One region of the Microbulbifer sp. ABE4_465 genome, then DNA from elsewhere that is predicted to be linked to it. Evidence: predicted binding sites of a transcription regulator. Region 1 holds the regulator's gene; the other holds the start of a gene.

Region 1 (4,420 bases):
CCCTCGCCGGCAAATCCCGCTACCTGCGCAGCCTCGACAACCGCCCCCTCGGCGAACTCCTGTTCAGCCAGCCGGACATCCGCCGTGGCCCCATCGTCCTCAATCAGCTAAAGCGCAATTCCCAGTGCCAGCTGGCGGAACTGGACCAGAGCGAAACCCACGCCTGGGGCCGCCGCTCCACCTTCTGGCTGCACGACAAACCCCTGCTGGTTGCAGAGACCTTCCTCAGCGGGTTCAATCCCCACAAACCGCCAATGACCTAATGATCTGAAGAGACAGGAAAGAATACGGGAACTGCCATGCAAGCCATTCGCCAACAAGTCCAGCAGCGCTTCGCGCAGCACTGGCCCAGTATCCAGCCCTATTGGCAACTGGCCCGGCTGGACAGGCCCATCGGCTCGCTGCTGTTGCTCTGGCCCACCTGGGCCGCGCTGTGGATTGCCGCAAAGGGCTGGCCGGGGCTGCACCTGTTTGTAGTGTTTACCCTGGGTGTGATTCTCACCCGCGCCGCCGGCTGTGCCATCAACGACTTCGCCGACCGCAACATCGACGGCCACGTAAAGCGCACCAACCAGCGCCCCCTCGCCACCGGCGCCGCCACCCCGAAAGGCGCACTGATGCTGTTCGCCGGCCTGATGCTGCTGGCATTTCTACTGGTGCTCACCACCAACAAGCTGACCATTCTGCTGTCGCTGCCGGCGCTGGCGCTGGCCTTCTGTTATCCCTTTGCCAAACGCTACACCCATCTGCCCCAGGTGGTGCTGGGTGCGGCGTTCAGTATGGGAATCCCCATGGCATTTGCCGCGGTCACCGATGAGGTACCGGCGGTGGCCTGGGTGCTGTTTACCGCCAACCTGCTGTGGACCGTGGCCTACGATACCTTTTATGCCATGGTGGACCGGGACGACGACCTGAAGATCGGCGTGAAGTCCACTGCCATCCTGTTCGGCGACATGGACCGGGTGATGACCGGCTGCCTGCAGGGCATGGTGATCCTGGCTCTGTTGATGCTGGGAGGGCGCGCGGATATGGGCCCCCTGTATTACGGCGGTGTTGCGGTAGCTGCCGGGCTGTTTTGCTACCAGCAGTGGCTGATTCGCGCACGGCAACGAGAAGCCTGCTTCAGGGCATTCCTGAACAATAATTGGGTGGGTATGGCGCTGTTTGCAGGCATATTTTCCCACTACCTGTGGAATTAAGCGCAGACACCGACCCGCAAGCCGCGCTTCCCGTACGGCTGTCATATTTTTGTCACTAAAGTGACGTTAAATGGCCACTCTAGAATAGTCAGTTAAATGACAATCACTTCAGTTAGGGTATGGCAGGCAGATGCACAGCAAGACGATCCTCATAGTCGACGACGAAGCCCCGGTGCGGGATATGTTACGGGTAGCACTGGAGATGGCGGATTACCGTTGTCTTGAGGCGGAAAATGCCCAGGCGGCCCACGCGCTGGTCATTGATGAGAAACCGGATCTGATTCTGCTGGACTGGATGCTGCCGGATGTTTCCGGGGTTGAGTTGGCCCGTCGCCTGAAGCGGGATGAGCTGACTTCTTCTCTGCCGATCATCATGCTCACTGCCAAGGGTGAGGAAGATCACAAGATCAAGGGTCTGGAGACCGGTGCGGACGATTACATTACCAAGCCGTTTTCACCGCGCGAGCTGGTTGCACGCCTGAAGGCGGTGTTGCGCCGCGCGGGCCCGAGCACGCCGGAGGAGCCGCTGACGGCGGGTGGCCTGGTGCTGGATCCAATCAGCCACCGGGTGACGATCAATGGCAATCCGGTGGATATGGGTCCGACCGAGTTCCGCCTGCTGACGTTTTTCCTGAGCCATCAGGAGCGCGCTTATACCCGCACCCAGTTGCTGGACCATGTGTGGGGTGGCAACGTGTATGTGGAAGAGCGCACCGTGGATGTTCACATCCGTCGCCTGCGCAAGGCCCTGACGGTGGATGGCCACGAGCGCTACATCCAGACCGTGCGCGGCACCGGCTACCGCTTTTCTGTACAGACCGCGGAAAGGGTGTAACCTACACCCAAGAATTGTAGAGGGCTCCGTAGCGAGTCCTGTGGCGGCCGAGCACCAGGTAAAAGTTTTTGAAAAAATTGTCGGGAACAATTTTCAGCAGCTTTAGCTGCCCGTAGGGCTGAGCACACGGATGTGCTCAGCTAAACCGCTGTGAATACTTCCCTGTACGCTGCGTCGGCGACATCCCTGTCGCCGACGCTTTCAAAAACGCTTACCCGGCACTCGACCTTCGCTTAGAACCTCGGTAGTTTTTCCAATTACCGGGTTTACCTACCTGAAACAAGATGGCCAAACCATCATGCTCGATCGCAGTATTGGCGAGTTTTCCCGCTTTATCATTATCGCCCTCGGCACCACCATTCTCGGTTTTGCCAGCGGCCACTGGTGGCTGGCGCTGTGCGCTGGTCTTGCCGCCTATGTTTTCTGGTTGCTGTGGCAACAAAATCAATTTGACCGCTGGCTCGCCAACGGCCGCCGCGGCCCGGCGCCGACGAATTTTGGTGTGTGGGGGGATATCACCGACGATTTCTACCGCATGCAGCGCCGCCACCGCAAAGAGAAGCAGAAGCTCCACGCGATGCTGCGGCGGGTGCAGGACAGTACCAGTGCATTGCGCGAGGGTATTGTGGCGCTGGAGGACGATGGCAATCTGGCGTGGTGGAACCCTGCCGCCGGGCAAATGTTGCGTTTACAGCCGGACGATGCGGGCCAGCCGTTGGTCAACTTTGTGCGCGACCCGCGTTTTGTCGAGCATATGTACGAGCGAATGAGCGGCGGCAAGCGGGCGAATCAGCAGCCGATTACGCTGCCGGCGCCGGGGGATGATTCGCGGATTCTGCAGGTGGAAGTTACGCGCTTCGGTCAGGATGAAGCGCTGGTGATTGTGCGGGATATTACCCGGCTGCATAACCTGGAGCAGATGCGGCGGGATTTTGTGGCGAATGTTTCTCACGAGCTGCGCACACCGCTGACGGTGATCGCGGGTTACCTGGAGACGCTGCAGATGAGTGGCCAGGCGCCGCGCAATTGGGACAGGCCCCTGGGGCAGATGAGTGAGCAGACGGTGCGTATGACCGGTCTGGTAAACGATCTGCTGTTGCTGGCGCGGCTGGAGACATCCGAGCGCGACAGTGGGCGCGACCGGGTGTCGGTGCGCGAGCTGATGGAACGGGTGGCTGGCGAAGCCCGCTCGCTGAGCGGTGAGCGGCATGAGATTTCTGTGGCCTGCGATGAGGACTGCACGATTACCGGGGACGCCGGTGAGCTGCACAGCGCCTTTGCCAACCTGGCGTTTAATGCGGTGAAGTACAGCCCGGATGGCGGACCGATTGAACTGCGCTGGCGCATGGATGCCAGCGGTGGGCATTTTTCGGTGAAGGATTCCGGTATCGGTATCGACCCGGTGCATATTCCGCGTCTGACGGAGCGCTTTTACCGGGTGGACGCCGGTCGCTCCCGCGAGAGCGGCGGCACCGGTCTGGGTCTGGCGATCGTCAAGCATGTGCTGTTACGCCACAGCGCCAACATGAACGTAACCAGTGTACCCGGCCGCGGCAGTACCTTTACCCTGAATTTCCCCCTGCAGAAGCTCACCCAGGCCAGCACCGCCACTAGCTGACGGCTACAAAACTGACTGCTATAAAAAAAGCCCCGAGAGGGGCTTTTTCGTTTCCAGCATGGAAAGACTTCAACGATTACTCCAGCTCTTGCAGCTGCCGGGACTCTCCCGCGGCGGTGTACTGCACTGGAGCATCCGGGGATACCCCCTCCGATTTGCGCTTTTCCACGGTGATATGCACCAGCTTGCGCGCGCTGTCGCGGATCAGGATATGTTCGCGGCCCTCGTCATCCACCGGCAGATTGCGTTCGCCCAAAAGCCCGTCGCGCAGGGCACGCAGCTGGGGTACATCCCGGTAGCGGTCCAGGTCCTTGGACAGCTTGTGCTTCATGCGCTCGGATTCGTGCAATGCAGCAGCGTATTCGCGATATTTACCGAAGAAAAACACGGCAGCAACAGCGGCGAAGATAGCGAGGGCGGTTTCTAACCATGGGGGCATAGTGATGTTTCCTTGTCCTGCGATTGTTCGTTTTTAACGCCCGCTGTAGGAGCCTCCCTGCAGGGTCCTACAAAGTGCGGTTCTCACTCATTTGCCACACCAACAACTGGTTGTTGGCAGGCAGGTAATTGTTTTCGATTCGCTGCAGCCCCTGGGCTGCCGCCAGCTGATCCAGCCACTCCAGATCGCGAATCCCGCGCAGTGGGTCCTGCTCTTTCAGCCACACATCAAAACCCGCATTGCCGGGACCAATATACTCGCCGGCGATTTTCACCGGGCCGTATACGATTAACTGACCACCGGGCTGCAATACCCGCGGCAGTTTATGG
Region 2 (4,420 bases), on a different contig from region 1:
GAGCTACACCATCGCGGCTATGGCTATCGACCGGGTGCTACAGGGCGAGTCTGTACTGATTGTTTCGAAAACCCGGCATGCTGTGGACGTTGTCGGACAGAAGTTAGCCGATACCTTTGGCTTGCAGGCGGGTGTTGTGAGTGCGGGTAGCGAAGGTCTTTCTCGTGGGCTGAAATCGCACTTGGATAGCTTGCTGAAAGAGGGGTTGCCGGCAGATGAGAGTTCTCTGGCAGAGGTGCAACAAAATCTGGCGAACCGTCGCAGACAGCTGGACCGGGTCGAGCGCCAGTTTGTGCGTTCACTGCAGATGTCTGCGGTGCAGCGCCCAAAGGGCTTGCTGGGTTTGTGGCGAAGATTTTCCGGAAAAATAGCGCGTGCGTGTACCGGGGCAAAATCTGAAATTGCGCCGCTATGGGATCTTCAGAAAACAATAGGTGAAAGCCGGAGGCAGTTTGAAACTGCTGCCAAAGCATACTTGAACACCGCACGTAATGAATGCCTGGCACATTTGCTCGAAACAAAGCGGTCTACTTTGTCGTTGTTCAACCAGGCGCTCCGTTCGCGGACCTCCAAACGGCAGGCGGAGCGGTTTGCAGCGCTGGATTTCAGCGCGGTTCTGGAGGCATACCCGATCTGGCTGGTGTGTTTGGATGAGGTAAGCGATACCTTGCCGAACATCCCGGGTATGTTTGACCTGGTGATCTTTGACGAAGCCACCCAGTGCGACATTGCCAGTGCGTTGCCAGCTCTGCAGCGGGGCCAGCGCGCGGTGATCGTCGGTGATGGAAAGCAGTTGCGACATGTTTCATTTTTATCGCGAAAAATGCAGGCGGGCATCTGGAACGATGTTATGGAAGAAAGCGGCGGTCCACCTTCCAAATTCAGTTATCGGGAGCACTCACTGCTGGATCTCGCTTCCGATGTGATCGGGAAGCAGTCAGCGATTTCTATGCTCGATGAACATTATCGCAGCAAGCCCGATCTGATCAGCTTCAGTAATGCGCGCTTCTATGGTGGCCGCCTAAAAATCATGCAGTCGCGCCCTGGCGCGTTAGATGATGCAGGCCTGTCTTTTCGTCTGGTCGACGGTGTGCGCAGTGCCAGTGGTAGAAACTCTCGGGAGCGTGATGAGGTTGTGACAGAATTGCGCGCACACCTGAATCAATACGCGCATTTACCCACAATGCCATCGGTGGGGGTGTTGTCTCCGTTTCGGGACCAGGCAGAGTATTTGGATACGGAAATTCGCAAGGCATTTAGTGCGCAGGAAATATCTCGAATGTCCCTGCGGGTTGCCACCCCATACGGCTTTCAGGGGGAGGAGCGAGATTTCATGCTGTTGTCGATTGCCATAGACCCGGTGAGCGCGCGTGCGGGAGCCTATTTGAATCGGCCGGATATGTTTAATGTGGCTGTTACCCGCGCGCGGAAACGGCAGCTGATTATTCACTCTATCGAGAAAGGCGCTCTGAGCGATGGTAATTTATTCGCGCACTATCTTGCCCATGATCATCGGAATGATCACGCGGGAGCGAGTCAGGGTGCTTGTGGGTTCGCCGCGGAAGTGCGCGAGGTTCTGGAGGAGCAGGGGGTTCAATGCTGGGTTGGTTATACCGTGGCCGGACAGGTCGTCGACGTGCTGTGTGAGCGCGATGGTCAATATTTTGGTATCGACCTGACAGGGTACCCCGGTACTTTCTGTGATTACCTGGACCTGTCCATATACCACGCCTTGCATCGGGCTGGAGTGCCACTTTTCCCGTTGCCACATAGTCAATGGCAGTCGGATCGTGAGCGATGTCTGGAGTTAATACACGGTTTTCTGAACAGGAATAACCCCTGTGTCACCGAACAGCCGTCGCTCGAAGCGGAGTCCGCTATCCGCCGGTGAGCGGAGTGTTGCGATCTGTACCATGGTGCTGCTTGTCTGCGCAGTCACCCTTGGTCAGCATCTTGGCTTTGCAATTCCCGTGTTTGCCTGAGAATATCCGGCAACGCTTTTTCGTCGGCGTCGAGGACGTCGAGGATGGCCACCAATAAGTCGGCGGAGAACATGCACTTGCTGACTTTGCTGCGCAGGTTTTCCGGGGTGACGGCGATGCCTTTGTTGGAAAGGGCGCTGGCAAGATCGTTGTAGCGCACGCCTTTCAGGGCCATGGCGGCGCGGACGTAGCGGGCGATGGCCTGCTTGTAGGGGCTCAGGGCGCGGTGGTTTTCGAGGCTTTGCTTCTGGTCCATGGTACTCTCTCTATTTGTTACGCATGATAGCCGTATGTGGTTTATTTGCAACAAAAGTGCCCGATACCCGTTGACCATCAAAAATTTACTGTTATATTTGTGACTCATATTCCACATGTGCAAGGGAGTTGAAATGACCTGGAACAACGAAAACCTGCGCCAATTGGCCGAAAATCACCCCGACTGGGTGGTCGAGGCGGAGGGCGACTGTCTGAGCGTCTCTAACGATGAGGGTGTAGATGCCTTTATTTATGTAGGCGAGCGGCAGATTGTGGTGGAGAGCATCCTGTTCCCCGTCAGCCAGGTAGAAGACGAAGCGGCCCTGAACCGGCTGATCCTGCAGACACACCAGCTGGTACCGCTGACCACCGTGGCGATAAAGAGCATTGGTGGCAATGACTATTACGTAGCCTTTGGTGCACTTTCTGTGTCCAGCAAAGACGAAGTGGTGATCGAAGAGGTGGAAACCCTGTTTGGCAATGTGGGCGATTTCCTGGACCTGTATTCCGCGCAATTTGAATTGGAGGGTGTAGCATGAGCCTGAGTAAAATCTGGACCGCACTGCGCGGCGCTGTAAACGAAGGTACTGAAGCGATTGCTGACAGCCAGTCTCTGCGTATCCTCGATCAGGAACTGCGCGAAGCGAAAAGTGAGCTGAAAGCCTGTGACGAAAACCTGACCAAGATCATGGCCAAGCGCAAGCTGGCGGAGAACAAGGCCAAGGCGCTGCAGGCGGATGTAGACAACTACACCAACCACGCCATTGCCGCGAGCGAGAAGGGCGACGAGGCGCTGGCCATTGAGTGTGCCGAGCGTGTTGCCGAGCTGGAAACCCAGCTGGAAACCGAACAGAGCATTCTGCAGGGCTTCAAAAGTTCCGAAATCACGCTGAAGAGCAATATCTCCAAGGCGAAGGCCAATGTGCGTCGCATGGAGCAGCAGATCGATCAGATCAAAGCGACGGAATCTGTGCAGAAGGCCCAGGTTGCGGTTTCCAGCCGCCATATGGGTGCCAACAGCAAAGTGAAAACTGCGCTGGACAGCATGGAGCGCATCAAGGCCAAGCAGCAGCAACGCGCTGCAGAGCTGGAAGCGGCGGAAGAGCTGGCTACCGAAGAAAGTGGCTCCAGCCTGGACGCCAAGCTGAAGTCCGCGGGCATCACCCCGGGCGGACAGGTTAGCGGTAGCGATAAACTGGCACAGCTGCTGGCTAAACGCACCCAGGCCTAAACCATGTTGATCTATAAAGTGCGACGCCTTTTGGCGTCGCTTTTTATTAGGGCCAGTATCACCACCGTTCTCGTGACCACCGCAACCTATGTGATCGGCAGTTATCTGCTGTTGTCACTGGCAGGCGAGGCGGACATTGTCGCACCGGAAAACTTCTTCTATTGGCTGGTGGTTACCGCGTCCACCGTGGGTTACGGGGATTTTTCTCCCACAACTGTGTGGGGCAAAGTGGCCGTAAGCCTGTGGGTGATTCCCCTCGGACTCAGCCTGTTTGCGATGATCGTAACCCGGGTGGGCTTTGGTGTGACTGAATTTATCCAGCGGGGCAAAAAGGGGCTGCGCAATATGAACCATGAAAACCATACGGTAATTATCGGTTGGAACGGTACCCGTACTCTGCGCCTGATCGAATTACTGCTGTCAAAAACCAATGGCGATGCTGCGGAAGTGGTGTTGTGTGTTGAGGCGGAAATCGAAAACCCGCTGCCTGGCCGTATCGACTTTGTCAAAGTCGATTCGTTCTCGCACCGGGAGAGTATGCTGCGCGCGAGCCTGGACAAGGCGGCCCGTATCATCATCGATAATCCGCTGGACGATGTGACTCTCACTACCGCATTGTTCTGCGACAAGATCAGTCCCAATAGCCACAAGACCGCCTATTTCCAGGACGAAAACGTGGGTGAGCTGTTGCGCGCACACTGCCCGAATATCGAGTGCATTCCCTCGGTGGCGGTCGAACTCCTGGCAAAATCCTCCCTCGATCCCGGTTCCGCGCGTCTGCACCGGCAGCTGCTGGACAGTACCTATGGAATGACCCAGTACAGCGTGGAATACCAGGGCGATCAGTCGATTCCCTTCGGCGCTTTGTTCGATCATTTCAAGCACGGGCTTGCAGCCACATTGCTCGGTGTGCGCCGCACGGGTGAGCAGAAAATTGAAATCAATCCATCGC

What was found. Region 1 encodes PhoB, which activates phosphate uptake and scavenging genes when phosphate is short. Its sites were predicted from a motif close to TGTCATAAANNTGTAACA; they were not measured.
Region 2: a site for PhoB is predicted at 2,274-2,291, ahead of ACXAG1_RS03645 (DUF6471 domain-containing protein). Genes of this name have one in related genera too.

Annotation. Positions count from the first base shown of each region.
Region 1 is NZ_JBSWXV010000008.1:129,720-134,139, forward strand. Features, by position in the region: gene ACXAG1_RS13480 (chorismate--pyruvate lyase family protein) at 1-263, shown strand, start outside; gene ubiA (4-hydroxybenzoate octaprenyltransferase) at 300-1,199, shown strand; gene phoB (phosphate regulon transcriptional regulator PhoB) at 1,330-2,034, shown strand; gene phoR (phosphate regulon sensor histidine kinase PhoR) at 2,333-3,652, shown strand; gene ACXAG1_RS13500 (hypothetical protein) at 3,729-4,091, opposite strand; gene ACXAG1_RS13505 (DUF938 domain-containing protein) at 4,159-4,420, opposite strand, start outside.
Region 2 is NZ_JBSWXV010000001.1:889,719-894,138, reverse strand. Features, by position in the region: gene ACXAG1_RS03650 (DEAD/DEAH box helicase) at 1-1,891, shown strand, start outside; gene ACXAG1_RS03645 (DUF6471 domain-containing protein) at 1,936-2,238, opposite strand; gene ACXAG1_RS03640 (DUF2170 family protein) at 2,372-2,776, shown strand; gene ACXAG1_RS03635 (PspA/IM30 family protein) at 2,773-3,468, shown strand; gene ACXAG1_RS03630 (potassium channel family protein) at 3,472-4,420, shown strand, end outside.